3 regions of the Ewingella sp. S1.OA.A_B6 genome follow, and region 1 is predicted to be linked to each of the others. Evidence: predicted binding sites of a transcription regulator. Region 1 holds the regulator's gene; each other region holds the start of a gene.

The links. Region 1 encodes sigma-54, which starts transcription at its own class of promoters, with help from an activator protein. Its sites were predicted from a motif close to GTTGGCACANNTTTCGCTNT; they were not measured.
Positions count from the first base shown of each region.
Region 2: a site for sigma-54 is predicted at 2,484-2,503, ahead of glnK (P-II family nitrogen regulator). Genes of this name have one in related genera too.
Region 3: a site for sigma-54 is predicted at 6,106-6,125, ahead of ACMV8I_RS19140 (gamma-glutamyltransferase family protein). Genes of this name have one in related genera too.

Region 1 is NZ_JBLJFK010000005.1:125,931-136,234, reverse strand. It holds gene mlaC (phospholipid-binding protein MlaC) at 1-28, opposite strand, end outside; gene mlaD (outer membrane lipid asymmetry maintenance protein MlaD) at 67-621, opposite strand; gene mlaE (lipid asymmetry maintenance ABC transporter permease subunit MlaE) at 625-1,407, opposite strand; gene mlaF (phospholipid ABC transporter ATP-binding protein MlaF) at 1,423-2,226, opposite strand; gene ACMV8I_RS13015 (calcium/sodium antiporter) at 2,555-3,532, shown strand; gene kdsD (arabinose-5-phosphate isomerase KdsD) at 3,552-4,538, shown strand; gene kdsC (3-deoxy-manno-octulosonate-8-phosphatase KdsC) at 4,555-5,121, shown strand; gene lptC (LPS export ABC transporter periplasmic protein LptC) at 5,118-5,687, shown strand; gene lptA (lipopolysaccharide ABC transporter substrate-binding protein LptA) at 5,665-6,231, shown strand; gene lptB (LPS export ABC transporter ATP-binding protein) at 6,238-6,963, shown strand; gene rpoN (RNA polymerase factor sigma-54) at 6,999-8,432, shown strand; gene hpf (ribosome hibernation promoting factor) at 8,456-8,743, shown strand; gene ptsN (PTS IIA-like nitrogen regulatory protein PtsN) at 8,851-9,321, shown strand; gene rapZ (RNase adapter RapZ) at 9,474-10,304, shown strand, end outside.
Region 2 is NZ_JBLJFK010000002.1:181,437-191,740, reverse strand. It holds gene ACMV8I_RS09140 (SmdA family multidrug ABC transporter permease/ATP-binding protein) at 1-447, shown strand, start outside; gene ACMV8I_RS09135 (SmdB family multidrug efflux ABC transporter permease/ATP-binding protein) at 440-2,224, shown strand; gene glnK (P-II family nitrogen regulator) at 2,565-2,903, shown strand; gene amtB (ammonium transporter AmtB) at 2,971-4,260, shown strand; gene tesB (acyl-CoA thioesterase II) at 4,376-5,242, opposite strand; gene ACMV8I_RS09115 (YbaY family lipoprotein) at 5,495-6,052, shown strand; gene ACMV8I_RS09110 (MGMT family protein) at 6,113-6,427, opposite strand; RNA gene ffs (signal recognition particle sRNA small type) at 6,634-6,730, shown strand; gene ACMV8I_RS09100 (HHA domain-containing protein) at 7,194-7,397, opposite strand; gene tomB (Hha toxicity modulator TomB) at 7,445-7,813, opposite strand; gene ACMV8I_RS09090 (hypothetical protein) at 8,044-8,397, opposite strand; gene ACMV8I_RS09085 (metal ABC transporter ATP-binding protein) at 8,807-9,544, shown strand; gene ACMV8I_RS09080 (metal ABC transporter permease) at 9,544-10,304, shown strand, end outside.
Region 3 is NZ_JBLJFK010000014.1:77,964-88,267, forward strand. It holds gene hpxK (allantoate amidohydrolase) at 1-740, opposite strand, end outside; gene ACMV8I_RS19110 (pyridoxal-phosphate-dependent aminotransferase family protein) at 740-1,978, opposite strand; gene ACMV8I_RS19115 (amino acid ABC transporter ATP-binding protein) at 2,003-2,752, opposite strand; gene ACMV8I_RS19120 (amino acid ABC transporter permease) at 2,733-3,401, opposite strand; gene ACMV8I_RS19125 (amino acid ABC transporter permease) at 3,404-4,069, opposite strand; gene ACMV8I_RS19130 (transporter substrate-binding domain-containing protein) at 4,091-4,882, opposite strand; gene ACMV8I_RS19135 (MurR/RpiR family transcriptional regulator) at 5,109-5,948, opposite strand; gene ACMV8I_RS19140 (gamma-glutamyltransferase family protein) at 6,195-7,781, shown strand; gene hpxX (oxalurate catabolism protein HpxX) at 7,803-7,997, shown strand; gene ACMV8I_RS19150 (AtzE family amidohydrolase) at 7,994-9,394, shown strand; gene hpxZ (oxalurate catabolism protein HpxZ) at 9,414-9,797, shown strand.

The DNA of each region.
Region 1 (10,304 bases):
TAGTGGCTAAAATGATACGTTTAAACATGCATTGTTCCTCTTGTAAACGGTACTCGTAAAAAGTGCTTAATGACTGGTTGCTGCGGGCTGTGGAGCGGCCACTGCATCGGGCGTCGCCTGAGCATCACCCGCATTAGCGTCAGTTTTGTCTTTATCACCACCGCTCTTGTACAGGAACTGACCGATCAGGTCCTCCAGCACCAGCGCTGATTTGGTGTCCTGAATTGAGCCGCCATCTTTAAGAATAGTCGTTCCCATATCCGGGTCTTCAAAACCGATATTCAGCGCCAGGAATTGCTCACCCAACAAACCGGATGTGCGGATAGCCAACGTACTCGTGCTCGGGATCTGGTTATATTTCTTCTCAATATCCATTTCCACTTTCGGCGAGTAATTTTTGTCCAGCGTAATAGCACTCACGCGCCCGACAACTACACCACCCACTTTAACCGGAGAACCGGCCTTCAGGCCGCCAATATTGTCGAAGGTAGCAGAAATGCGGTAAGTCGGTTCAGAACCCATCGAACGTATATCAGCCACTTTAAGGCAAAGAAATAACACGGCACACAAGGCGATGATTAAAAATGCACCAACCCAGATCTCACTTTTCTTCGTTTGCATTGATTAATTCCCAAACATCAGTGCTGTCAGCACAAAATCTAATCCCAGCACCGCCAGAGACGAATGCACCACGGTACGGGTCGTTGCCCGGCTGATCCCTTCAGAGGTCGGGATAGCGTCATAACCATTGAATAGAGCAATCCAGGTCACGGTAATGGCAAAAACTATGCTCTTTATCAGGCAGTTAAGTAGATCATGACGCCACTCTACCGCATTTTGCATAGCTGACCAGAAGAATCCACTGTCGATTCCTTTCCAGTTCACGCCAACCAGCGAGCCGCCCCAGATACCCACGGCAACAAAAATCGCGGTCAGTAACGGCATGGAAATCAGCCCGGCCCAGAAACGGGGGGCAACAACGCGACGCAGGGGATCGATCGCCATCATCTCCAGACTTGAGATCTGTTCAGTGGCTTTCATCAGTCCAATTTCAGCGGTTAATGCAGATCCGGCGCGGCCAGCGAACAGCAACGCGGTTACCACCGGCCCCAGTTCGCGCAGCAAAGAGAGCGCTACCATCATGCCGAGGCTGGCTTCTGCACTGTAGGTCGTCAAAACGATGTAACCCTGCAGGCCAAGCACCATGCCGATGAATAGACCCGACACCAGAATGATCAACAGCGACAATACACCAACACTGTAAAGCTGCTTAAGCAACAACGGCCACTGTTTGGCAAACTGCGGCTTGCCGACCAGTGCACGGAATAACATCAGTCCGGCGCGGCCAAACGAGGTACATGTTTGAATACCACGACGGCCTGTAGAGGCTAATGCCTTAATTAACATTGATATACAACTCCATCATCCAAGCAGCTCGGCTTTATAATCGCCGGCCGGGAAGCGGAAAGGTACCGGCCCATCGGCGATACCGTCGAGAAACTGGCGAACACGGGGATCTGGATTATTTTGCAGCGCCTCGGGCGTTCCTTCAGCAATCACATGCTGTGCTGCCACAATATAAGCATAGTCAGCAATGCTCAGAACCTCAGGAACATCATGTGATACGACAATACAGGTGACGCCCAGAGCATGATTAAGCTCATCGATCAGCTTCACCAGAACTCCCATCGTGATCGGGTCCTGACCCACGAAAGGCTCATCAAACATAATCAGTTCAGGGTCAAGCGCAATTGCACGCGCTAAAGCAACGCGACGTGCCATACCGCCTGAAAGCTCTGCTGGCATCAGTTTACCGGCACCGCGCAAACCTACGGCTTCCAGCTTCATAGTCACGGTACTGCGCAGCAGCTCTTCTGGCAACTTGCTGTGCTCACGCAGTGGAAAGGCCACATTCTCAAACACATTCAAGTCGGTAAACAGTGCACCGGACTGAAACAGCATACTCATTTTCTTACGCGATTCGTAAAGCTTACTCCGCGATAAGGCGGGAATATTTTCCCCATCGAACCATATCTCACCGCTGTCCGGCGCTAACTGCCCCCCGATAAGACGCAACAAGGTCGTTTTACCGATCCCAGAGGGTCCCATGATGGCGGTAACTTTGCCGCGGGGTACCGTCATATTTATCTCTTCGAAAATGGGGCGTTCGCCGCGCGTGAAGCTCATGCCTTTGATCTCGACCAGATTCGATTGGCTCTGACTCATTCAGTTTATCCCTTAGGATTGTTTCAGCTTACGATACCTCTGATGTTAGAGGTACCAGCGCGTAACTCCGGTATTTTTACAAAAACTTACCGCATTTACGTCACCAAAATTGCCATTGATTTACTTTTCTGCCTCAGGCGGTCAAAATCAATGAATAACAGTATTAAAAGAAACGCTGGATTCGTCTAACATACAGCAGCTTTGACTGGCTGTTTGAGGACACGCTGTTTAAGAACATAAATTGTGTAACTCTTGATCTTTTTTGACTACCCTTTGGTCGGCTGTTCAGGCAACAAACCTCGCATTATACCTAATTAAAGGATTTTTCATGCTTCTCGCTATCGTACTCATGGTTGTCGGCTTATTACTCTTAGTCTATGCCGCCGATCGACTAGTGTACGGAGCTGCTGTTCTTGCCCGCTCAATGGGTATTCCACCATTAATCATCGGTATGACCGTGGTGGGGGTCGGTATTTCCCTTCCTGAGCTGGTGGTGTCAACCACGGCTGCTATCAATGATCAGATGGATTTGGCCGTCGGAAACGCAATTGGTTCGAATATCATCAATATTCTTCTGATTTTGGGCGGCGCGGCGTTGATTCATCCACTTTCCGTGGGTTCTGATATCTTGCGGCGAGAACTCCCTTTATTGTTACTGGTCACAGTGCTATGCGGTTTTCTGCTTAGTGACGGTGAACTCAGTCGCCTGGATGGCGTTTTACTGCTGACAAGCGCAGCTGTTTTCGTCATTTGGATGATCAAAATTGCCCGGGCTGCTGAAAAGCAAGGATTGGATACTCTGACTTACGAACAGATGGCCGAGCTCCCACAGGACAGCAGCAATACCGTCGCCTTCCTGTGGCTGGCGCTGGCGTTCATTATTATGCCGCTGGCTTCGAGCATGATCGTCGATAATACCACGGTCATCGCCCGCTACTTTGGCGTCAGTGAACTGATTATTGGCTTAACGGTGGTAGCTATTGGTACCAGCTTGCCGGAAATGGCGACCTTTATCGCGGGTTCGGTGAAAGGCGAGGATGATATTGCTCTGGGCAACATCATTGGTGCCAATATTTTTAACATCTGTCTGGTTCTGGGTTTACCCGCACTGGTTGCTCCGGGATCGTTCAGCCCGGAGGCTTTTCACAGGGACTACTGGGTGATGCTCGCTGTGAGTATCGTGCTTACCGGGTTGTGTCTGATGCGTAAACACCGCATCGGTCACTTGGCTGGTGCTCTGTTATTATGTGGCTTTGTCACGTATGTGGCGCTGTTGTACTTTGTACCCGGCGGCGTTGAGTTTTAAACCCCATCAGGAAGAGATCATGGGAAATTTGGAACCAGAAGGAAGATTTGATTTCCAGTCTGCAGGAAAAGCCGTACTGAAGACCGAACGTGAGGGGCTGGAACAGCTCGACCAGTACATTAACAACGACTTTACCCGCGCATGTGAAAAGATGTTCGCTTGCGTCGGTAAAATAGTGGTGATGGGCATGGGCAAATCAGGCCATGTCGGCCGCAAAATGGCGGCGACCTTTGCCAGCACTGGCACGCCGGCGTTCTTTGTTCATCCCGGTGAAGCCAGCCATGGCGATCTTGGAATGGTGTCTAAACAGGACATCGTGATCCTCATCTCTAACTCCGGTGAATCGCACGAAATATTGGCATTGATCCCGGTATTAAAACGACTGGCGATCACCATGATTTGCCTGACGGCAAATCCGGAAAGCTCGATGGGAAAAGCGGCGGATATACATATTTGCGTCAGCGTTCCGCAGGAAGCCTGCCCGCTCGGGCTGGCGCCCACCACCAGCACCACTGCGGTCATGGTGATGGGTGACGCCCTGGCCGTGGCGCTATTGCAAGCACGCGGTTTTACTGCCGAAGACTTCGCCCTTTCGCACCCTGGCGGGGCACTTGGCCGCAAGCTTCTGTTGCGGGTCAGCGATATCATGCACAGCGGTGCCGAAATTCCGCACGTCAGCAATGACGCATCATTGCGTGATGCATTGCTTGAAATCACCCGTAAAAACATGGGGATGACGGTAATTTGTGATGACCTGATGAAAATTCAAGGCATCTTTACCGATGGCGATTTACGCCGCATCTTCGACATGGGCATAAACATTAGCGAAGCGTCCATCGCTGACGTCATGACCACCGGCGGGATCCGCGTTCGTCCGACATTGCTGGCGGTTGATGCTCTGAATTTAATGCAGGATCGCCACATTACCTGCGTCATGGTTGCCGATGGCGACCAGTTGTTGGGTGTGGTACATATGCATGACATGCTACGCGCTGGCGTAGTTTAATTGAGGAATGTCCTGAATGAGTAATAGCGCAGCCAAGGTGGATACCTGCTATGGTCCGGTCAGTATGGATGTACTGGAACGGGCAAAGGCCATTCGCCTGCTGATTTGTGACGTTGACGGTGTAATGTCTGATGGCCTGATTTATATGGGAAATCAGGGCGAAGAGTTGAAAAGCTTCAACGTCCGTGACGGTTACGGCATCCGCTGCCTGCTGACCTCTGATATTGAGGTGGCAATTATTACCGGCAGAAGCGCAAAGCTATTGGAAGACCGAGCTAATACACTGGGCATTCGCCACCTGTATCAGGGGCAGTCAGATAAGCTTTTGGCCTTCCGTGAACTGTTGGATACACTGTCTTTAACAGCCAGCCAGGTCGCCTATATCGGTGATGACCTGATTGACTGGCCCGTCATGGCTGAAGTGGGGTTATCGGTTGCAGTATATGATGCACATCCGATACTGCTGCCCAAAGCGCATTATGTAACGCACATTCCCGGCGGACGCGGTGCAGTGCGTGAATTATGTGACCTTATTCTGCTTGCGCAGGGCAAGCTTGCTGACGCCAAAGGGCTGTCGATATGAACAAACCAAAGCTTTGGATAACGATCCTGCTGGCCGTGGTGGCATTAGCTCTGATTGGCTGGTCTCTCTCGGACTCAGATAACCCGACACCGTCTGCGGCCAACGACCAAGACCCTACGTATCAGAGCCAACATACGGTTACCGTCGTATATAACCCGTTGGGCAGCCTGAATTATAAACTGGTTTCTGAACAAGTTGAATATTTCACCACTGACCAACTGACCTGGTTTACCAAACCCGTGATGACTATGTACGACAAAGACAAAATTCCTGTCTGGACCGTACGCTCAGATCGCGCCAAGATGACCAATGATAAAATGCTCTATTTGTACGGGCACGTTCAGGTGGATAGCCTGACGCCGGATACGTCGCAGCTGCAGCGCATCATAACGGACAATGCTTCTGTTAACCTGGTCACACAAGACGTGGCTTCCGATGATGAAGTGACGCTTTATGGCACAGGCTTTACATCTAACGGCATGAAAATGCGTGGAAATCTGCGTAACAAAACCGCAGAGCTGATCGAAAAGGTAAAGACCACTTATGAAATTCCAAGCAAAAAATAAAATCCGTAATTTCCTGATCACCAGCTCTCTGCTTGCCGTCAGCATTCCAGCATTGGCGCTGAAAGACGACACCACCAAGCCGATCACCATCGATTCGGTCAATCAGGCGCTGGACGTTAACACTAACACGGCGACATTCACCGGCAACGTCATCGTCAATCAGGGATCCATTCAGGTCAAAGCCGACAAAGTTGTGGTTATCCGACCTAAAGGCGAATCAGGTAAAGAAGTGGTTGAAGGTTACGGTAACCCGGTGACTTTCTATCAGATGCAGGACAACGGCAAACCGATCAGCGGCCACGCATCAAAGGTGCGCTACGAAGTCGCCACCGACCTGGTTACCCTGACCGGCAATGCTTACCTTGAACAACAAGACAGTAATGTGAAAGGCGATCGTATTACCTATCTGGTGCAAAAACAGCAGATGGAAGCCTTCAGCGACAATAAAGGCGGTCGAGTGACCACCGTTCTGGTCCCTTCGCAGTTGCAGGACAAAAACCAGCCGGCACCAGCCCCCGCAGCGCAGACGAAAAAGAGTAAGTGATAATTTATGGCAACGTTAATCGCAGAAAATCTGGCTAAGGCCTACAAGGGCCGCAAAGTAGTTGAAGATGTCAGCCTGGCCGTCAACTCCGGCGAAATTGTTGGACTACTGGGTCCAAACGGCGCGGGTAAGACCACCACGTTCTATATGGTCGTGGGCATCGTTCAGCGCGATGCAGGCCGTATCATTGTCGATGATGAAGACATCAGCCTGTTGCCGCTGCACACCCGTGCACGTCGTGGAATTGGCTATCTGCCGCAGGAAGCCTCAATCTTTCGCCGTCTCAGCGTATTCAACAACCTGATGGCTGTGCTTGAGATCCGCGAAGACCTGAATAAAGAACAGCGTAACGACCGCGCCAACGAGCTGATGGAAGAGTTTCATATCTCCCATCTGCGCGACAACCTCGGTCAGTCTCTGTCCGGTGGTGAACGCCGCCGTGTAGAGATCGCCCGGGCGCTGGCAGCCAACCCGAAATTCATTCTTCTGGATGAACCTTTTGCCGGTGTTGACCCTATTTCAGTTATTGATATCAAAAAAATTATTGAACATCTGCGTGACAGCGGCCTTGGCGTACTGATCACCGACCACAACGTGCGCGAAACGCTCGACGTGTGTGAACGTGCTTATATTGTCAGCCAGGGGAAACTCATCGCCCATGGCACACCGACAGAGATTCTGGCGGATGAACAAGTTAAACGTGTTTATCTCGGTGAAGAGTTCCGTCTGTAAATCACGCCGTATAGTTCAGGACGTAAAGCCAAGATATGAAGCAAGGTTTGCAGCTACGATTCAGCCAGCAATTGGCCATGACACCTCAGTTACAGCAAGCTATTCGCCTGTTGCAATTGTCGACGCTTGAACTCCAGCAGGAGATCCAACTGGCGCTGGAAAGCAATCCGCTGTTAGAGCAAACCGACCTGCATGAAGAGATCGACTCAGTAGAAACCCCCGACAGCGAAGGTCTTGATACCCGCGAAGCGCTTGAGCAAAAAGACATGCCCGAAGAGCTGCCTCTGGACGCCACCTGGGATGAGATTTATACCGCCGGTACGCCGTCAGGCACTGGCAACGATTACAGCGACGACGAACTACCCATCTATCAGGGCGAAACTACCCAGACGCTGCAGGATTACCTGATGTGGCAGGTAGAATTGACTCCTTTTACCGACACTGATGCCGCCATCGCGACGTCGATTGTCGATGCCGTCGATGACACCGGCTATCTCACCGTCTCTCTGGAAGATATCCTTGAGAGCGTGGGCGACGATGACGTCACCATGGAAGAAGTGGAAGCCGTACTCAAACGCGTTCAGCGCTTTGACCCAGTGGGCGTGGCGGCAAAAGACCTGCGCGACTGCCTGCTGATCCAGCTTTCACAATACGTACCAGAAACCGCTTTTCTGGTCGAAGCCAAACTGATTGTCAGCGAACATCTGGATCTACTGGCAAACCATGATTTCCGTGCACTGATGCGATCAACCCGGCTAAAAGAAGATACACTCAAAGGAGCGATGCAGTTGATCCAGTCACTGGATCCTCGCCCTGGACAGTCGATCAATACCGGAGAGTCTGAGTACGTGATCCCGGACGTGCTGGTACGTAAAGTGTCAGACATCTGGACGGTGGAACTCAACTCCGACAGCATTCCGCGTCTGAAGATTAACCAACAGTACGCCGCAATGGGCAGTTCAGCGCGAAGCGACAGCGACGGCCAGTTCATTCGCAGCAATTTGCAGGAAGCAAAATGGCTGATAAAAAGTCTGGAAAGCCGTAATGAAACCCTGCTCAAAGTGACCCGTTGCATCGTCGAACAGCAGCAGGCTTTCTTTGATTTAGGCGCTGAATTCATGAAACCGATGGTTCTGGCAGATATCGCCCGGGCGGTCGAAATGCACGAATCGACAATCTCACGTGTGACCACACAGAAGTTCTTGCACAGTCCGCGCGGCATTTTCGAGCTGAAATATTTCTTCTCCAGCCATGTCAGTACTGACAGCGGTGGCGAGGCATCGTCGACCGCTATCCGGGCGCTGGTGAGGAAATTGATCGCGGCGGAAAATCCCGTCAAACCGTTAAGCGACAGCAAGTTAGCTACCTTGCTTTCCGATCAGGGGATCATGGTGGCCCGTCGTACTGTTGCTAAATACCGAGAGTCTTTGTCCATCCCGCCATCAAACCAACGTAAACAGTTAGTTTGACCTCAACTGAGAAGGAAGACATTATGCAGCTCAACATTACCGGACATCACGTCGAAATCACGGAACCCATGAGAGAATTCGTCTCGTCGAAGTTTGCCAAACTTGAGCAATACTTTGATCGAATCAATCAGGTATACGTGGTGCTAAGCGTTGAAAAAGTGCAGAAAGTGGCTGAGGCCACACTGCATGTGAATGGAGGCGAGTTGCACGCCACCTCGGAACATCAGGATATGTATGCGGCCATCGACGGCCTGGTTGATAAACTGGCGCGCCAGCTCAATAAGCATAAAGATAAACTGAAACAGCACTGACACTTACGTAGCCTGTCGCGCTACGGACTTTGAGAGCATCGGCTTGTGACCCTCGGGAAACGAGCCGAACTGTCATTAGGGTGAAAGAGCGCTAAAGTGAAGAAGAAATGATTAACGATACAGCTATGCAGTTAACGTCAGTCCTTAACGCCGAATGCACTAAAAGCGGCGTTCACTGCGCCAGTAAAAAACGCGCGCTGGAAATCATCAGCGAACTTGCCGCCAAACAACTCAATCTGGCGCCACAATTGATTTTCGATGCCATTCTGACCCGCGAAAGAATGGGCAGCACAGGTATTGGTGCAGGCATTGCCATTCCACACGGTAAACTGGAAGAGGACACGCTGCGCGCTGTCGGTGTATTCATTAAACTGGAACAACCTATCGCCTTCGATGCGATTGATAACCAGCCGGTTGATCTGCTTTTTGCCTTACTGGTCCCGGCTGATCAATGCAAAACCCACTTACACACCTTATCTTTGGTCGCCAAAAAGCTGGCTGACAAAACCGTCTGCCGTCGTCTGCGTGGCGCACAAAGCGACGAAGAGCTGTTCCGAATCATGACAGAAAGCGAATAATTACAAGACTATACTTAACGGATTAAGCAGGTGGCATTTCAGTTCAGCCGGTAAATATTTATTCTCACCGGCTCAACTTAGTCACTGTGATGGTTCCCGGTGGAAAACTGGGGCAGGGAATTTCGAACACTGAATTGCAGGGGAGTGACAACATGGTGCTGATGATTGTCAGCGGCCGTTCCGGTTCTGGGAAGTCAGTTGCCTTGCGGGCACTGGAGGACATGGGTTTTTACTGTGTGGACAACCTGCCGGTAGTCTTACTGCCTCAGCTTGCCGAAACCCTCGCCGAACGTAACATATCTGCTGCGGTCAGTATTGACGTGCGCAACATGCCGGAAAACCCGGAAATTTTCGAACACGCGATGGCCCAGCTGCCGGCAAGCTTTGCGCCACAGCTGCTGTTTCTCGATGCCGATCGTAATACTTTGATCCGTCGTTACAGTGACACCCGTCGCCTGCACCCTCTTTCCACTAAAAATCTCTCGCTCGAAAGCGCCATCGATGAAGAAGCTGACCTGCTGGAACCTTTGCGTTCATCCGCTGATCTCATCATCGACACCTCAGAAATGTCAGTGCATGAACTGGCTGAAATGCTGCGAACACGCTTGCTGGGTAAACGTGAGCGCGAGCTGACTATGGTGTTCGAGTCATTCGGCTATAAGCACGGCATCCCTATTGATGCAGATTACGTCTTTGATGTACGTTTCCTGCCGAACCCACACTGGGATCCCAAACTGCGCCCGATGACCGGCCTGGACAAACCTGTGGCGGCGTTCCTTGACCGTCACACCGAAGTACATAACTTCATTTATCAGACGCGCAGCTACCTGGAACTTTGGCTGCCAATGCTGGAAACGAATAACCGCAGTTATCTGACTGTCGCCATCGGTTGTACCGGTGGTAAACACCGCTCGGTATATATTGCAGAACAATTGGCCGACTACTTTCGTTCCCGCGGGAAGAATGTGCAATCCCGTCATCGC
Region 2 (10,304 bases), on a different contig from region 1:
TTAGCCAGCGTTCACGACGACATTCTGCGTCTGCCACAAGGTTATGAAACTGAAGTCGGAGAACGTGGCGTAATGCTTTCCGGTGGGCAGAAGCAGCGTATTTCGATTGCCCGAGCGCTGCTTTTGCAGGCGGAAATCCTGATCCTTGATGACGCACTTTCCGCCGTGGACGGTCGTACCGAGCATCAGATTCTGCAGAACCTGAGTCAGTGGGGCAGCGAGCGCACCGTGATCATCAGCGCGCATCGCTTGTCGGCACTGACCGAGGCCAGTGAGATCCTGGTATTTAACAGCGGCACCGTGGCTCAGCGGGGCGATCATGACCATCTCTCCTCACAACCCGGCTGGTATCGCGATATGTATCGTTACCAACAGCTGGAAGCCGCACTGGACGATGTTCCGCAAGAAAAGCTTGCACCGGTTTTGGTAGAAAATAAAGATGATTAAAATTCAGAAAAGCTGGCCAACCTTGAAGCGGTTGCTCAGTTATGGCAAAGCCTACCGTAAGCCATTATCAATAGCGGTGATCATGCTCTGGGTGGCGGCGGCCGCTGAAGTGCTGGGCCCCATTCTCATCAGTTTCTTTATCGATAACTACGTCGCTAAAGGAGAGTTGCCGCTCGGGATGGTCAGTCTGCTGGCGATCACCTTTATTCTGCTGCAATTTCTGGCAGCCGGATTGCACTACTTTCAGGCGCTGTTATTTAACCGTGCTGCCGTAGGCGTGGTGCAACGACTGAGAACCGACGTCATGGATGCGGCGTTGCGTCAGCCTCTGAGCGCCTTCGATACTCAGCCCGTGGGGCAGTTAATCTCCCGGGTTACCAATGATACCGAAGTGATCCGCGATCTTTATGTCACGGTAGTCTCGACGGTGCTGCGCAGTATGGCGCTGATAGGGGCGATGCTGGTGGCGATGTACAGCCTCGACTGGCGGCTGGCATCCATTGCTGTCTGTATTTTCCCAGCCGTGTTTATCGTGATGGCAATTTATCAGGTCTACAGCACGCCGATTGTGCGGCGGGTTCGCAGCTATCTGGCGGATATCAATGATGGCTTCAATGAAGTGATTAATGGCATGGGCGTGATTCAGCAATTCCGACAGCAGAAGCGTTTCGGTGAACGTCTGGCAAAGGCCAGTCAGTCGCATTACTTTGCCCGTATGCAGACCCTGAAAATGGAAGGTTTTTTATTACGCCCCTTGCTGAGTCTGTTCTCCTCTCTGATTCTGTGTGGTCTTTTGCTACTGTTTGGATTCAGCACCGAGGGCTCGATTGGCGTCGGCGTGCTATACGCCTTTATTAACTATTTGGGGCGACTGAATGAGCCGCTGATTGCACTCACCTCGCAACAGTCGATTTTTCAGCAGGCGGTAGTGGCCGGTGAGCGCATCTTTGATCTTATGGACAGCACGCAGCAGCAATATGGTGAAGATGTTAAGCCGCTGGCCAGCGGGGAAATTGATATTCGAGATCTGAGTTTCGCTTACAGTACGGATAAATGGGTGTTAGAGAATATTAGCCTCCAGGTGCCTTCGCGTGGTTTTGCTGCGTTGGTGGGCCATACCGGCAGTGGTAAAAGCACATTGGCGAACTTACTGATGGGCTACTACCCGATAACGCATGGCGAGATCCGGGTCGACGGGCGCCTTCTCTCTGAGCTTTCTCATAATACTCTGCGAAAAGGCATCGCTATGGTTCAGCAGGATCCGGTGGTTCTGGCTGAATCGGTGTATGCCAACGTGACATTAGGCCGCGATATTGACGAGAAACAGGTCTGGCAGGCGCTGGAAACAGTCCAGCTTGCTCCACTGGTGAGAGCGATGCCGGACGGCGTGTATACCCGCCTCGGTGAGCAGGGGAATAATCTGTCGGTTGGACAAAAGCAATTACTGGCAATGGCACGCGTTCTGGTGCAAGCGCCGGAAATTTTGATCCTTGACGAGGCAACCGCCAATATTGACTCCGGCACGGAACAGGCGATCCAACGTGCGCTTCGCTCGATCAGGCAACATACTACGCTGGTGGTGATTGCTCACCGTTTATCGACTATTGTCGAAGCTGATAATATTCTGGTTTTGCATCGAGGCCAGGCGGTGGAGCAGGGCAACCATCAGCAGCTTTTGGCTGAAAAAGGTCGATATTATCAAATGTATCAGTTGCAGTTAGTGGGCGAAGAGTTGGCTTCTGGTCAGCATGAAACCCCGGTAGCTGAGAACAGTTAAATTCAAAATATGGAACCGTCTTGACGGCGGTTTCAACCCTTCACTTTTGCGTTTTTTTTCTGGTTAGTCGTTAAATGCACTTACTTATAGCATCCTCCTTTTTTATTCTTGATTAAATGCACTAAAAAAAAGCGTTACGCACTTTTATGGTGCGATCGACCTCAGCCTTTTTGCACCAGCACATCTGTCACCCCTTCACGACTATTCTGAAAATGGCGCTGCTATGCGGTTAATAAAGTAATCAAGTGCAGAGAACAACTCTGGCACAGCCCTTGCTTTAATCCTTGCGTATAGGGCGCGAATCCCCTCGCGACAAGCTCTTAATTCGAGGAGTGGCAAAATGAAGCTGGTTACTGTGGTGATCAAACCTTTCAAGTTGGAAGACGTGCGCGAAGCGCTGTCTGCTGTAGGAATTCAAGGGCTGACCGTGACTGAAGTTAAAGGTTTTGGTCGTCAGAAGGGACATGCAGAGCTGTATCGTGGCGCAGAGTACAGCGTTAATTTCCTGCCAAAAGTCAAAATAGATGTTGCGATTGCCGACGATCAACTTGATGAAGTGATCGACGTGATCAGCAAGGCGGCCTACACCGGCAAGATCGGGGATGGCAAAATTTTTGTTGCTGAATTGCAACGCGTTATTCGCATCCGTACCGGCGAAACTGACGAAGCAGCGCTGTAATTTCGGACTCACGACTTTCGATTATAATTTTAGAACAACAGCTTAGAGAAACAGGGGTGGGTTAATAATGAAAAAACTTCTTTCGATGATGGGGCTCGGTGCTGTAGCCATGCTGCCATCACTCGCTATGGCAGCGGCTCCGGCAGTGGCTAATGGTGCTGATAACGCCTTCATGATGATTTGTACTGCATTGGTGCTGTTCATGACGGTTCCCGGTGTCGCGTTGTTCTACGGCGGACTGCTGCGTTCTAAAAACGTGTTGTCGATGCTGACACAGGTCATCGTCACTTTTGCTTTAGTTTGCGTACTCTGGATGTTGTACGGCTACAGTCTGGCCTTCAGCGAAGGCAACGCCTTCTTCGGTGGCTTTGGTAATGCGATGCTCAAAGGCATCGGTTTGGACTCCGTTACCGGCACTTTCTCGCAGATGATCCATGTGGCCTTCCAGTGTTCATTTGCTTGCATCACCGTTGCGTTGGTCGTCGGTGGCTTGGCAGAGCGTGTTCGCTTCGCCGCAGTACTGATTTTCACCGTGATTTGGCTAACCTTCTCTTATCTGCCGATTGCACACATGGTATGGGCAGGTGGTTTCCTGGCCGCAGATGGGGCGCTGGACTTTGCGGGCGGTACAGTGGTTCACATTAATGCCGCTATCGCGGGTCTGGTGGGGGCTTATCTGGTGGGCAAGCGTGCTGGTTTCGGTAAAGAAGCCTTCAAACCACACAACCTGCCGATGGTCTTCACGGGCGCATCGATTCTGTATGTTGGCTGGTTTGGTTTCAACGCGGGTTCAGCAAGTGCGGCAAGCTCTATAGCGGCACTGGCTTTCCTGAACACAGTGATGGCTACGGCGGGTGCAATCCTTTCCTGGACTTTTGTTGAGTGGATGGTCCGTGGTAAGCCTTCTCTGCTGGGCGCAAGCTCTGGGGCTATCGCCGGTTTGGTTGCTATCACTCCAGCGTGCGGTACTGTCGGTGTCGGTGGTGCGTTAGTTATCGGTCTGGTGGGTGGTGTTGCCGGTCTGTGGGGTGTCGTCACCCTGAAAAAATGGCTGAATGTGGATGATACCTGTGACGTATTCGGTGTGCATGGCGTGTGCGGCATTGTGGGTTGTATTCTGACGGGTGTGTTTACTTCCAGCTCTCTGGGTGGCGTAGGCTATGCAGAAGGCGTGACCATGGGTCATCAGGTTCTGATTCAGCTGTTAAGCGTAGGTGTCACACTGGTATGGTCTGGCGTCGTTGCCTTCATCGCTTTCAAACTGGCGGATATGCTGGTCGGTCTGCGTGTACCTGAAGAACAGGAACGCGAAGGTCTGGATGTTAACAGCCACGGCGAGAATGCCTACAACCAGTAATCAGGTTTGAAAGAAGTAGCTTGCTAACTCTTGAGTAAGCCAACGATATAAATAAGAGTGAATGTAAAAGGAGGCGATAATGATATCGCCTCCTTTTTTATGCCAACTTTTTTGATTAAGCGGGATTTCTTTTGCGTATCACGCCTTCCTGCACCGTTGAAGCAATCAGCACGCCGTCGCGGGTATAGAACTGGCCGCGGACAAAACCGCGTGCGCCAGAGGCTGAGGTACTCTCGACAACATACAGCAGCCAGTCATCCATACGGAAAGGGCGGTGGAACCACATTGAATGATCGATAGTAGCGACCTGCATACCCGGCTCAAGGAAGCCGACACCATGTGGTTGCAATGCGGTCGGCAGGAAATTGAAATCTGATGCATAACCCAGTAGATACTGGTGAACACGCAAATCATCCGGCATTGACCCGTTAGCACGGAACCATACCGCGCGATTCGGCTCTTCTACGCTGCCCTTGAGTGGATTATGGAATTTCACCGGACGCATTTCGATGGGCTTCTGGCCGATGAACTTCTCCCGTACTTTCTCTGGTATTAGATGTGCAAGATTTTTGGCGATATCCGATTCAGAACTCAGCGACTCTGGCGGCGGCACATCCGGCATCGTGTTCTGATGTTCAAAACCTTCTTCCTGGCTCTGGAAGGAGGCGGTCATATAGAAAATCGGTTTGCCATTTTGTACGGCTTTGACGCGGCGGGCGCTGAAACTGTTGCCATCGCGCAGATTTTCCACATCATAAATGATCGGTTTACTGCTGTCTCCGGGACGTAAAAAATAGCTATGGAAGGAGTGGATCCCTCGTTCGCTCGGTACGGTTTGTTTGGCTGCGTACAGCGCCTGCCCGACGACCTGACCGCCAAATACCTGGCGCAGGCCAAGATCTTCACTCTGACCACGAAACAACCCTTCTTCGATTTTTTCCAGATCAAGCAGATCCAGTAAGTTTTGCAGTGCCTGACTCATAGGTGGCCTCATGACAGTTGGTCTCCTGACGGGTCGGAAAACTCCGAGAAATCTATTGCAGCAGGAGAGGCAGTGAGTTATCTCTTTCATAATAGTGGAAAAAAACAGTCCCCAGAAGCTGAATTTGGCTGTCAGCAGGAAAGTTCCAGATTATTGTGCCATGATTAATATGTAAGGTGGTTAAAGCCACTAGTCATAGTCGGCGTTTATTAGAGCTTGTCGACAAGTGAATAATAAAAAGGAGTACGATCAATGAAACTTTGGCAGATTGTAGGTGGAACCGCGCTGTCTCTCACACTGGCCGGTTGCGCTTCGCAACATACTACGCCCGCGCAGGAAGCTCCTGCTAATACGTCGGCCAGCCCCTCAGGCCCGGCAATTACCGGCCCTAACGTATCGGGTACGGTGAATATATCTCAGCGAATTGCCTTGCCGCCAGATGCTGTGCTGACCGTTACCCTGTCTGACGCCTCTATGGCTGACGCGCCATCTCGTGTGATCGCGCAGAACGTGGCGCGTACCGGCGGGAAACAGGCCCCATTTACCTTTATTCTGCCTTACAACCCTAAGGATATTCAGCCTAATGCCCGAGTCATCCTTAGTGCGGCGGTAACGGTGAATGGTCAGATGACGTTTATCACCGATTCAGTGAAAGAAGTGGTAAACCGTGGTCAGGGTACTCGCGTTGACCTGCAGTTGGTGCCTGTCGCTTCAGTACCGGTGACGACTAAGCCTACAGGGTTAGGTCCGATGAGTAATCCGAACGATCCAGCACCGGTTAACCCTGCGCCCACCCAGCCGATGTATTGATTATCACGTTGAAGCAGAGTTAAAAAACACCGCTGCGGCGGTGTTTTTTTATGGCAGTCATCACCACTTCCAGCCATGCTTATCCAGATCAATGCGTCCATTTTCGAACATAATGCCTTCCGATAACAGGGCCTGACGCTGACGTTTGAAATCTTCACCTTGCTGGGAGATCTCGCCATGGCGATTAATTACCCTGTGCCAGGGCAGTGAGCTGTCTTCGGGCAATTTTCTGAGTACGCCGCCGACCTGGCGCGCAGCGCGCGGTGAACCAGCCAGTTGCGCTACGTTGCCGTAGGTAGTGACCTGTCCCGCAGGGATGGCGGCAATTATCTGATAAACACGCTGGCGAAAAGAATCTTTCTCCGACTCCGACATGGCTAGCTCCTCAGTGATGATTGCCCATTATGCCGTAAACCCTGATTTCATAAAGCGTCTTAGCAGGCTGGTTGAGCCGGCCGATTGTATAAGAAAACAACGGTCGGCGACCGTCACCTTGCTTTTGCAGCGGCCATCCCTGATAATGCAGGCCGCTTCACTTTTCTTATGCAGAAAAGCGAGGCCAGTAATGACAATGGGGGCTCTGTTGGTTCTCCCGCAACACTAACTTGTTAACTCGGTCAGGTCCGGAAGGAAGCAGCCGCAGCAGGCGTCGTGTGTGCCGGGATGTAGCTGGCAGGGCCTCCACCATTTCTGACAGACCTCTTTCATTGAACCTCCATAAATTTTCCCTTACGCATTTTTCGCAGCCCAACAAAAGCACGATCATCGCACACCATTTTTGCCGTTATTTTAACCGTCAGTGGTGCAATATCGTGATCATTAGCATCGACAATCGGATCAACTGCAATAAGTCGTGAATGTGTCGCATATTGCCAGGCTCATCCAGCCGAACGACATCACAGGCGCGGCAGTTTCCTTCGAAGGCTTTAAACCCTCGATAAGCGCTGTTTACTTTGAGATCTCGACCGTAAGAACTGTGTTTTCAATTTCTATAAAATATTTTTCAAAAAAGAATTAAGAAAAGAAGGGGGATTTTCAATAAAGGGAACAGTTAAGCACGAGGCTCGAGCAGTATGTCTATAAGTATAATAACCATCGGGCCGATGATATTACCGGCCCAATCAAGACATTCTGAACAACGTTAACGTACGAATTTCCAAACGGCAACGGGCACTTTGTCGAAAAGTTTATTCATTGTCAGCTCAGCCAGGCGATGATCCGCTGCGGAGTAAAACAACTCCAGTTCATCGTCAGAAAGTTCGTACTTATTTTTCTCAATGACGCGCTCAAGTGTATCAATTGTGGTGCATTTTCTTAAACGCATCAAATAGTCGATTTTGTTCATCATGGCCTTTTCGTTATTAATCTCAAATACCGCGGGTAAAGTATTACTTAATTTTTCATCAGGGTGTACACGTACTCACCTGAGAATATTCTGAATAATCGTTTTTTGGTTTTTTGCCATTGTCGTAAATCAGAATCGTTAATTCCGTAATTACTGAACAAGGTGTAGGTATCATCCAGATACTCTTCTACCAAATCGCTCAGATGATTGTCATCAGGATATTTTATTTTAAAGCTCATCACGAATGATGCGATGTGCTCTATCAGTTCGTTCAATTGCAGATTCACCGCGGATGTTGGGTCGTTAACCCAACCGTGATGGCTGTCTCCCAGCGTTGCAATCCCTTCATCGTAAAGATTGTCATTGAGGAACCGCAACTGCGCTATATCATGTCGCTTAGGCGAGTACTCATCCATATCATCCCCTCCGTAATGGCTTATTCGGTGCTGATAACACTCAGTGAGTAAACAACAGAACCTGATGGCTTATGGATAACTGTGTACAACCAGACACATTGAACGACAAGCTAAAACATCTTTGTTACTCAACAACAATAAACGCTGATACGTTGGAAAGAGAGTATTAAGATGACAACATTATAAATGCAATTTATTTTACTAAAGCTGCACAAATATATTACTAAAATTTACAATTCATCTGCCATGGCAGAACGTTGAGTATCAATGATATCAAATACTAACGCATATGTTTTCACTTTAAATGTCACCTTCTCGGAAGTGATTTCCTCAGCATTAATGTCAAGGCAATCATTGAACATGCTCCATTTAAACTGATAACTCATTGAATACACATCATTATTAATAGCGGTAATAGACATCACCTTCAACGAACCTAGCGTATATTGTGCATTCTCAGAGTAATAACTCAAATTACCAACCAAAAGCTCCTCAATATCTGAAAGACGGGCATCAATATGATGTTGTAAATATGATACAGAAAGCTCTTTTCCATCATTTTCATAAGGGATTAATCTCTTCACTCGCCCCCCTCTCAAGATACTTAATTATAGTATTGCATATTTTCTGGAAAAAGTGTCCTGTATTGGGATTTTTTTTGCGCAGTATCTTTTTTTTATCTCATTGATTTATATGTTTTTTGTTGTGAGTTCATATTTAATTACCTTTTACTGGCACTCGGATAATGAAACCAAAACTCACTACAGTGAAGCATCAATCATGAGTTTTTTAACGTCAGTTAACATCACTGAACATGAAAAATTACAACTTAGAATCTTGTATATGAGCGATATGTGTGATGTTATATTATAACACTAAAGAGGTTTCCATGCACAATACACTGTTTACTCTCTCTTCACTTGCCCGTTGTGGCGCCGTTATTATTCTTCTGGCGCTGCTTTGGTGTGGGATTTATTGGGCCATTTCATTGCCATGATTTCAGTTAAACAACTTTCAGTCGGCTATGACCGCCATGCTGTGACTATGCCTTTGGATGGGCGTTTTACCACCGGTTCTCTCACTGCGATCATCGGTGCTAATGGTGCAGGTAAATCCACCTTATTGAAAACACTGGCCGGTTTACAGACTGCCGTAGCAGGCAAGATGACTTTTAACACTGAAGGTAGTGGTCGAAAGCTGCCACGTATGGCGTATTTGCCCCAGCAAGCCGAACTGGACCGAACGTTTCCGATCAGCGTTTTTGACCTGGTCGCAATGGGGTGCTGGCCGCAAAGTGGGCTATTCGGTGGTATCAGTGGCCAGTCGGCAGAACAGGTCATCCAGGCACTGAGTACCGTCGGCATGAGCGCAATGGCGAATTCGCCAGTAGGGGATCTCTCTGGTGGACAACTACAGCGCACTCTATTTGCGCGGCTACTTATCCAGCAGGCGCCGCTTATCATGCTGGATGAGCCGTTCTCAGGTATCGACAGTCAGACCATTGAGCTGCTGCTGAAAGTGATTGCTCAGTGGCACAGCGAAGGAAAAACGATCATTGCCGTGCTGCATGATATTTCAATGGTGGCCCGCCATTTCCCACAGGTTTTGTATCTCAGCGCAGAGCGAAATATTTGGGGGGCCACTGATGATGTGCTCAATCATTTTCCCAACCGGACGCATGCCTGCGTTTCCACAGAAACGTTTAGCCTTGCTGCTGGAGTCACTGCGTAATGTTGCTTTTTCATCTACTTGCTGACCCTTTCATTGAATTCGGCTTTATGCGCCGCGCGCTTATTGCCTGCATGGCGCTGTCCATCAGCGCTACACCCCTCGGTGTTTTCCTGTTGTTGCGGCGTATGAGCCTGGTGGGCGACGCTTTATCGCACGCCGTATTACCCGGTGCGGCAATTGGCTATTTAATTTCTGGAATGTCACTGGTTTCAATGGGGATTGGCGGATTTATCGCCGGGCTGGCCGTCGCTATGCTTTCCGGACTGGTGAGTCGTCGTACTCAACTAAAAGAGGATGCCAGCTTTGCCGGATTCTATCTGGGTTCTTTAGCCCTGGGAGTGACACTGGTGTCATTGCGCGGTTCGAGCGTGGATTTACTGCATGTGCTTTTCGGTTCGATTCTGGCGATCGATTCGTCGGCTATCATTATGGTCGGCATAATTGCCAGTGTTTCACTGTTGGTGCTGGCTGCGGTTTACCGCGCGCTGGTGATTGAGTCTTTTGACTCACTGTTCTTGCGCGTTAGTGCTGGTAAATGGCTGGCAGCAATACATGGAATTTTTCTGGCATTAGTGGTGGTCAACCTGGTGGCGGGCTTCCAAATCCTCGGCACTCTGATGTCCGTCGGCCTGATGATGTTACCTGCGGCCAGTGCACGCTTTTGGGCTCGCGATCTGCCATATACGCTTTTGACTGCCATGGTGATTGGTATTATCAGCAGTCTGTTTGGCCTTGTGTGGTCTTATTATGCGTCCCTGCC
Region 3 (10,304 bases), on a different contig from region 1:
GCAGCGGCGGTCAGGGCGTCCTGACGCTGGCCCATTGGCACCGTTCCGGCATGACCAGCATGGCCGGTGAAACAACAGTTCAGGCGGCGAGCACCGTTAATAGCCGTCACTACGCCAAGCGGTAAATCAGCAGTTTGCAGGCAGGGTCCCTGCTCGATGTGACATTCCAGATAGGCACAAAAAGCATCCAGCGCACGGCGAGACTGCAAAATATTCAGCGGATCAAGCCCGGCGTGTAGCATGGCACTGGCGAGAGAAATGCCCTGTGCATCGTTGCGTTGCAGCCAGTCTTCCGGCCAGGTGCCCGTCAGGCCACGACTGCCCAGCAGCGTGACGCCAAAACGCGTACCCTCTTCGTCGGCAAAGCCCACCACTTCAACGGCCATCGGCAAACGGATACCGTTTTGATGCAAATGCGCCACCACCTCAATTGCCGTCAGCACACCAAGCGGGCCGTCGTAACGACCCGCATTGCGCACGCTATCGAGATGCGAGCCAAGCAACAGCGCCGGTGCCTGTGGATCCAGCCCTTCATAGCGCCCACAAACGTTGCCGACGCTGTCGGTCCAGCTGTGCATACCTGCCAACGTCATCCATTCGCCGACCTGTCGGTTGGCCTGCAGGTGTTCAGTCGAGAGATAAACCCGGGTCAACTGTCCCGGTGTTTCACTGATCTCAGCCAGCGCGTCACAGCGGGCCATCACCCGCCGCGCGGCGTCTCGCGTTGAAGCTTCAATCATTAACGGCTCCCCGTGTAGTGATCCCACGCGGCCTGTGAACCTGCACCATATTTTGAGTCGAAACCGAGGCGATGCAGCACCGCTTCAAGCGCCACCAGCGTCTGCATGACACAATCCTTACGGGCGTTGTAACCCATGGTGCCGATGCGCCAGATTTTTCCGGCCAGCGGGCCAAACGAAGTGCCGATTTCAATACTGAAATCGTTAAGCATCATCTGGCGCACCAGTTCGCCATGAATGCCCTGCGGAATGACCACGCCGAGCACGTTGTTCATGCGGTGGTTCAGATCACCAAACACCTCTAGCCCCATCCCCTGAATACCGGCCAGCAGTGCGCCGCCGTGCAGTTTGTGACGAGCGATGCTGTTATCCAGACCTTCTTCAAGAATGATGCGCGCGCATTCACGGGAGGCAAACAGCATGCTGGTGGCTTCGGTGTGGTGGTTCAAACGCTCCGGCCCCCAATAATCCATGATCATGCCGAGATCGAAGTAGTTGGAGTAAATCATCTCTTCGTCACCGTCAGCGTGGTCAGCGGTGCGGATGCCTTCCTCGACACATTTACGGCGGCGGATTTGTTCTGCAAAACGCGGACTGAGGGTAACCGGCGAGCTGCCGGACGGGCCACCGAGACATTTTTGCAAACCGGCTGAGACGGCATCGAGTCCCCAGGTGTCGGTTTCCATTGGGTTACCGGCAAAAGACGCGGTGGCATCAGAATAAAACAGCACGCCGTGGCGGCGGCAGATGTCGCCTAACTGTTCCAACGGTTGCAGCATGGTGGTGGAGGTGTCGCCCTGCACCGTCAGCAACCAGCGCGGTTTGACGGATTTAATCGCATCTTCAATCTGCTGCGGGTCAAACACTTCTCCCCACGGCACCTCGATGGTGTGCACTTCGGCGCGGCAGCGGCGGGCGATTTCACACAGCAGATGACCAAACCGGCCGAATACCGGCACCAGCACTTTGTCGCCGGGGCGAATGCCCGACAGCAGCACAGCTTCAATACCGGCGCGGGAGGTGCCGTCGATCAGAAACGTCCACGGGTTTTCAGTTTTGTATAGCGCACGATACAGCGCCATCACTTCGTTCATATAGCCGGTCATCACCGGGTCATATTGCCCGACCAGTTGGCAGCTCATCGCCCGCAGTACGCGCGGGTCAGCGTTGATTGGCCCCGGCCCCATCAGCAGACGGGTTGGTGGGTTGATTTGTCCAAATGTTTGAATATCCAACATGACTATTCCTTAAAAAAGGTGCTATCAGACCGCAGCGTCGCTGAGGCCACGAACTGACGCGATAAATTGCTTTAATTCTGGGGTTTGCGGATTGGCAAACAACGCCCGGCTTTCCCCCTGTTCCCACACGGTGCCCTGATGCATAAACACCACGCGGTCGCCCACTTCGCGGGCAAAATTCATTTCGTGCGTCACCAGCACCAGCGTCATGCCCTCTTTCGCCAGTTGCTCAAGCACTTTCAGCACTTCACCCACCAACTCCGGATCCAGTGCCGAGGTAATTTCATCGCACAGCAGCACTTTCGGGTTCATCGCCAGCGCACGGGCAATCGCCACGCGCTGTTGCTGGCCGCCGGACAGATTAGCCGGGTAGTAATCCATACGGTCCGCCAGGCCGACTTTATCCAGCACGTGTGCCGCCAGTTCACGGCATTCGGCGGCAGATTTACCCGACACGCGGCGCGGTGCCAACATGACGTTTTCCAGCGCGGTCATGTGCGGGAAAAGATTGAAGCTCTGAAATACCATGCCCACTGAACGGCTGATTTCACGCGCCTGGGAGTCGCGGTCGGTGATGGTCATACCGCCGAGTTTGATACTGCCGTCCTGATAGCCTTCCAGCCCGTTAATGCAGCGCAGCAGAGTACTTTTACCCGAGCCACTGCGGCCAATGATGCAGATCACTTCACCGCCGTCGATGTCCAGATCCACACCTTTCAGCACGTGATTCTGACCGTAATATTTTTGCACTTGATTAATGGTGATCAGCGGCATTATTTTTTTCTCCACGCAATGTTTTCTCGAGGTAATGGCTGTACATCGAAAGCGGGTAACACATCAGGAAGTAGCCTAGCGCCACCAGCCCAAATACCTTGAACGGTTCATAAGTCACGTTGTTGAGCATCGTTCCGGCTTTGGTCAATTCGACGAAGCCGATAATCGACGCCAGCGCCGTGCCTTTGATCACCTGTACAGAAAAACCAACCGTCGGTGCAATCGCGATACGCAGCGCCTGCGGAGCGACCACGCGCCATAAGGTCTGGCCAAAACTGAGACCCAGACAGCGGCAGGCTTCCCATTGGCCTTTCGGCAAAGCGTCGATACTGCCGCTCCAGATATCCACCAGATAGGCGCTGGTGTAAAAGGTGAGCGCCAGCGCGGCGGCGGTCCAGGGGCTGACATCAATGCCAAACAGCCCCAGTCCGAAGAAGGCCAGAAACAGCTGCATCAGCAGCGGCGTTCCCTGAAACAGTTCGGAATACAGACGCACAAAACGCGTCGGCCAGCGCCGTTTACCCAGACGCAGCAGCAGCAGCGGTATTGTCACCAGCGTGCCGCCGATAAACGCCGTCAGCGAGAGTAAAAGTGTCCATCGCGCCGCCAGCAGCAGGTTGCGCACAATATCCCAGTCGGTAAAGGTCATCATCAGCTGTAGCTCCCAAAGTAACGGCGTCCGGCAAACAGCAGTAATTGACGCATCGCTACCGACAGCAGCAGGTAGAACAACGTGGTGACCAGATACACCTCGAAGCTCAGGAACGTGCGCGACTGAATTAAGTTGGCGGCGAAGGTCAGCTCTTCATACGACACCTGCGACACCACCGAAGAACCCAGCATGACGATAATGCACTGGCTGACCAGCGCCGGATAAATACGTTTCAATGACGGCGGCAACACCACACGAAAAAACGTCTGGCGGCGGCTCAGTCCAAGCACACGCCCTGCTTCCCACTGGCCGTTTGGCGTCACCTGAATACCGGCGCGGATAATTTCAGTGCTGTACGCGCCCAGGTTAATCAACATAGCCAGCAGCGCCGCTTCCCCGGCGGTCATTTTCAGCCCCATGCCCGGTAAACCAAACACGATAAAAAATAGCTGTACGACAAACGGCGTATTGCGGATGGCTTCGACATAAATGCCCCATACCGTGCGCAACGTTTTGTTATGGCCGCAGCGGATGGCAGCACCACAGATCCCGATAGCAATGCCGCCAACCGTTGCCATTACCGTCAGCTGGATAGTGGTCCACAAGCCGGACAGCAGCTCCGGCATATAAGGCCACAGCGCAAGAAAATTCAGCTGATAGGTCATGATGCTTTCCTCCTATCCTGCTCAGGAACCCAGATTCGCAGGCAGCGGTGCTTTCATCCATTTTTCAGAAAGCGTGTTCAGCGTTTTGTCGCTTATTGCGTCGGCAATCAGTGTATTCACTTTCTGTTTCAGTGCCGGTTCATCCTTACGCAGACCCACGAAGCACGGGGAGTCTTTCAACATCACTTTGGAAACGAGTGCTTTGGTCGGATTCTGACGGGCAATGGCCGCGACCACTAAGTTGCCCGTGGCGATGTACTGCACCTGACCGGAAAGATAGGCCGACAGCGTGGTGTTGTTGTCTTCGTAACGCTGAATTTTGGCGTCTTTAGGTGCCACATCGGTCAGTGCCAGGTCTTCCACCGCGCCGCGGGTCACGCCGACGGTTTTACCGGACAGACCGGTCAGCGCCGTCATGTTGTCATCTTTGGCACCGAAAACACCAAGGAAGAACGGCGCATACGCGTTGCTGAAGTCGATAACTTTTTCGCGCTCGGCGTTCTTACCCAGGCTGGAAATCACCAGATCTACTTTGTCAGTTTGCAGGTAAGGCACGCGGTTAGCGCTCGATACCGGGACCAGTTGCAACTTAAGTTTCATTTTATCGGCCAGGTAATGCGCCATATCAATGTCATAGCCTTCAGGCTGCAAGTCCTTACCTACCGAACCGAATGGCGGGAAATCCTGAGGGATCGCTACGCGCAACACGCCGCGTTTCTGGATATCCTGCAACTGATCTGCCATCGCGCCGGATGCCTGAAAAACTAACATCGCCGCACCTGCCCACGCCAAAAGCCGTTTGTTCATGTTCATAGATTATCTCCGGTGATTGAATTTGTGAAACGATAGATTCTGTTAACAAGCATTCTGCAACTAATGTGCCAAAGCATGTGCCGGAGATGAAATGAGAAAAAAGTCACGATTTACCGGGCCAGATGACAAAAAAAGCCATCGCCGCTCCGAATAAGCAGGCAGAAGAAGAACGTTCGAGGGGCAGCGTGCGCACTAAAAGTGGGCGATAGCACCAAAAAGGCGCAGCTTAGCGATGTTCGAGTTCGTCGAGGTCGCTGTAGAGATCGGTAATTTGGTGAATACGCTGACGGCCGGCAGCCAGCATCTCGTGCAGGAGGGCATTGCTGAGCAGATTCGCCAGACTCATTGGTGCTGAGTAGGCGTCAAACGCCGATACGCTGTCGAGAGGCGCAGCCAGATGCCAGGTTGCTAACGGGATAATCGCCTGCGCCTGCGGTTCGCAAATCAGAAGAACTGGCACGCCAAACGTCTGTAACTGCGTCAGAATTGTCTTTGCCATGCGCGGCCTGCGGCGGAATGCAACGAAAATAACCACGTCCTGCGGCGTCAGGTCCACCAGCTCCTCGGCCAGCGTCTGGCCCGGCTGCGGTATCACCATCACGCCCGGCCGTACCTGAATCAGCTGCTGACGCAAATGCAGCGCCACCGGATAACTGTTACGAAAACCGAGCAACCGCACCTGCCGCGCCTGACTGAGTGCGGCGATCACGGTGGTGAATTGTTGGTCATCAATCTGGTTAATCCACTGGGTGAGATTGGCCATCTCTTGCTTATAATGGCGGGACAATAACGTGTTGCCCTGCACTGCGTCGCGGCTGTCGGTGAGCGGCATTCCGCTCTGGCGCAGGGTGCGCACTTCATCACGCATGTCGCGGTAACTGGGATAACCCAGACGCCTGAACAGGCGACTGACAGTGGCCTTAGAGACCTGGCTCAGGCGCGCCAGCTCGGCGCTGTTGTAGCTCATCAGATCATCGATATTAGCAAAGATAAAATCTGCCACCCGCTGTTCCTGTGGCGTCAAAGCTGAATAATGGTCGCGCAGACGTTCGTCAATTTGTTTCATGTCTTCCCCCTATACCCTGCCTAAATAGTTCGCATTACAGGCAAGCGGTCACGCCGTTGCCATTCGAAATATCACGGGTCTCTGTAACAGATGTTTCAGTGCAACATATCACGCATCCCCGCTGTGAATACAAGTGAAATTACTGACTTCCCGCCGATATGGAACACCTCTTGCTTACTCTTATGACAAAGACAGCGATAAGACGCACTCCCTGCACTCGTCGCTCCAACAAAAAAGGTGTTACGCATGATCAACAGCAATAGCTCGCCACTCGGTATGGCGGTAACGCCCCATCACCTCGCCAGCCAAAGCGCGCTGGCGGTATTACGCGAAGGCGGCAACGCTATCGAAGCGATGGTGGCCGCTGCAGCCACGATTGCGGTGGTTTACCCGCACATGAACGGTCTCGGCGGTGATGGCTTCTGGCTGATTGTCCCGCCGCAAGGCGACCCAGTGGCCATTGACGCCAGCGGAGCTGCCGGCACCCATGCGACGCTCGATTTCTACGCCGGTGAAAACCATATTCCGCACCGTGGTCCAAAAGCGGCGCTGACCGTTGCCGGCACGGTGGGCGGCTGGCAGGAGGCGCTCAACATCTCCATGGAGTTAGGCGGCGAGCAAAAACCGCTGTCGCGTCTGCTGCGGGATGCTATCCGCTACGCCGCCGACGGTATTCCGGTCACTGCATCACAAGAAGCCGCCACCCGCGCCAAGCAGCACGAGTTGAAAGACATCCCTTCCTTCACAGGCGTATTTCTGCCGAATGGTGAAGTTCCGCGTGCCGGTCAGCGTTTTACCCAGCCGCAGCTGGCCTCCACGCTCTCCATTTTGTGCGAGGACGGACTGGACAGTTTCTACCGTGGCGAACTGGCCGACAATATGGCCGCCGACATGGAGAAGCTCGGTATGCCGGTGACCCGTGCCGATCTGGCTGCGTACCGGCCGCAGCGGCGCGTGCCTCTGCGCCTTAAACACAGCAAAGGGGAAGTTTTTAATCTGACGCCACCAACGCAAGGCCTGGTATCACTGGCGATCCTCGGACTGACCGACCGTCTGCCGCTGGCAACAATGGACGAAGGCGCAACCATCCACAGTATTGTGGAAGCCACCAAGTTGGCGTTCGGGCTGCGCGACCGCTTTATTACTGACCCTAAAATGATGACCCAGGAGGCTCAGAGTCTGCTCGATCCGGACTACCTCGATGTCCTCGCTACCCGGATCAATCCACACCGCGCCGCCGACTGGGGCAAGGGCAAAGGACCCGGTGATACCGTCTGGATGGGTGTGATGGACAGCAGCGGGCTGGCGGTGTCATTTATTCAAAGCATCTATCATGAGTTTGGCAGCGGCGTGGTACTTCCAGGCAGTGGCGTATTATGGCAAAACCGTGGCGCGTCATTTAGCCTTGATGCCAACCATCTACTGGCACTCAAACCCGGCAAACAGCCGTTTCACACGCTCAACCCTGCCGCTGCACGTTTATATGATGGCCGCACGATGGTGTATGGCTCGATGGGCGGCGACGGTCAACCGCAAACCCAGGCAGCGGTTTTTATCCGCCACGTGATGCAGGGACAGTCGTTGCAGCAGGCTATCAGCGGCCCGCGCTGGCTGCTCGGCCGCACCTGGGGTGAAAGTTCTGATTCATTGAAACTTGAAGGACGCTTCGCCCACACCACGCTGGCCGGGCTGCGCCAGCGTGGGCATGACATTGAGATGCTGCCTGATTTCAGCGAAGCGGTTGGTCATGCCGGCGCTATCGTGCGCCATACTAACGGTATGTTCGAAGGCGCGTTCGACCCGCGCAGCAACGGCAGTGCTGCCGGATTTTGATTTTTTGACAGGGGGATAATCATGAAAACAACTGCAACAACCGCCGACTGGGCCGCCTATGTACGCCAGATGGAATCCGTTCTGGCACTGGAACTCGACGACACACGTCGCCAGGAAGTGCTGGTGCATTTCAGCCGCATTGCGCAGATGGCGCAACCGCTGATGGAACTGCCACTCGACTCGCGTCTTGAAGTTGCCGGGGTGTATCGCGCATGAAACCCATTGAGCCTCTGACCATCAGCCAACTGCACCACGCATTGCAAAGCGGGGACATCTCAGCCACGGAAATTGCCAATGCCACGCTGGAGAATATCGAACAGAGTGACCCAACGCTCAATGCGTTCACCCACATCACCCACGCACGTATGCAAAATGAAGCGGCGAAAATCGACCGGCTGCGTGCCAGCGGCGCTCCTTTACCCCCGCTGGCTGCCGTGCCTTATGCGGTAAAAAACCTGCTCGACGTGGCGGGCGAAGTGACGCTGGCCGGGGCCAGCCTCAACAGCAGTAATCCAATGGCTAAGGCCGATGCGTGGACGGTGACCCGCCTCACCAGCCAGGGAGCGATGCTGTCCGGCATGCTAAATATGGATGCCTACGCGTATGGTTTCACCACCGAAAACAGCCACTATGGCGTGACGCGTAACCCGCGCGATATCACCCGCATTGCCGGAGGATCTTCCGGTGGTTCCGCCGCTGCCGTGGCTGCTGGTCTGGTGAACTTTGCCCTCGGCAGCGACACTAATGGTTCGATTCGCGTACCGTCATCGCTCTGCGGCATCCTCGGCCTGAAGCCGACGTTCGGGCGAATTTCTCGCAGTGGCAGCCAGCCGTTTGTCGCCAGTCTGGATCATCTCGGCCCGATGGCGCGCTGCGCTGCTGATTTATCGCAAGTGTACGATGCCATGCAGGGCACCGATCCGCAGGATGCCTTTCAGGCTGATAAACCCACCACCGAAACCTTCAGCCGTCTGACTCGCGGCCAGCAGAGTTTGCGCACCGCGGTGCTCGGCGGTTATTTCTCCACCTGGTGCGACGATAACGCCAAAGCCGCCGTGCAACAGGTGGCAAAAGCATTAGAAGCACAGGCGGAAGTTGAGATGCCGCAGGCTGAACTGGCACGCTCGGCGGCGTTTTTAATCACCGCGTCCGAAGGCGGCAACCAGTATTTACCGCTGTTACGCAGTATTCCACAGCAGTTTGAACCATTATCGCGTGAACGCTTATTAGCCGGAGCGATGATCCCCGCCGCGTGGTATGTTCAGGCACAGCGTTTCCGCCACCAGTTTCAGCAACAGGTTTTACCATTGTTCGAACATTGGGATATTCTTATTGCGCCCTCTACGCCGTGTAGCGCCACGCGGGTCGGGCAGGAAACCCTTCGAATTAACGACACCGACCTGCCTACCCGCGCCAGCATGGGTATGCTGACGCAGCCGATCTCTTTCCTTGGTTTGCCGGTGGTGTCGGTACCTATAATAACCGCCAATGGGTTACCGATAGGCCTACAGTTGATCGCCCCGCCATGGCGGGAAGACCTGTGCCTGCGCGCCGCCTGGGCACTCGAGCAACAGGGTTTGGTGAAGATATTGACCTCACCGGTGATGTTATAAATTAACCAGAGAACGCAGAATGAAAACTGACAACATCGACCGCCCGGCCATTCTGGCTGAAATGAATGCGGCCTTTTATCGCTATGAACAGGCGCTGATCAACAATGACACTAACGTGCTCGACGAGCTGTTCTGGCATGACCCGCGCACCGTGCGCTTTGGTGCGGGAGAAAATCTTTACGGCATCGAGGCCATTCGCGCATTCCGCGCCTCGCGCCCGCCACAGGGTCTCGATCGCGAATTGGTCAACACCACCATCACCACCTTCGGTGATGACATGGCCATCGCCAGCACGGAGTTTCGCCGTGAACATTCCGACAAAGTCGGGCGTCAGCAGCAGACATGGGTGAAGATGCCGAGTGGCTGGAAAATTGTTGCTGCACACGTCAGCCTGATGGTTTGACCGAACCATTGGCGGTTCAGCTTTGGAAAGCTGAGGAAACTTTTTAACTTCAAATTCAATGCTTTGGGCGCCGACCCAAACCGAAAGACCTTGGGCTGCCGCCCAAACCCGCCCAAGAGGAAGCATAAACGTGCCTCCTCTTGGAACTCCTGCGTTTTTTCTTTGAGGCACCGACAGCTTCGCGGCTGGCAGGGCACATGTTTCAGTCACTTCTGTTCACGGCGCAAAATGTCACGGCTCCGCCGTCCCCGTATTTCGGGATTCGAGCCTCAGGTCTCGAACCTCTCATCCGGTGCCATTTTTGATTGCGCCTCAGCGGCTATGTAAATCAAGAGATAAAATATAAGAAAGGATTGGGCTGGTTTTGACTTTAGCAAAGCTTTGGCCGCATTCAAAAATGGCGCTGAGCAAGAGGTTCGAGACCTATGGCTCGAACCCGCAGCGAAGGCATCGCCTAAGCGGCGGCATTTTGCGGCTATAACAGCGGTGACTGAAACACGGCCATTG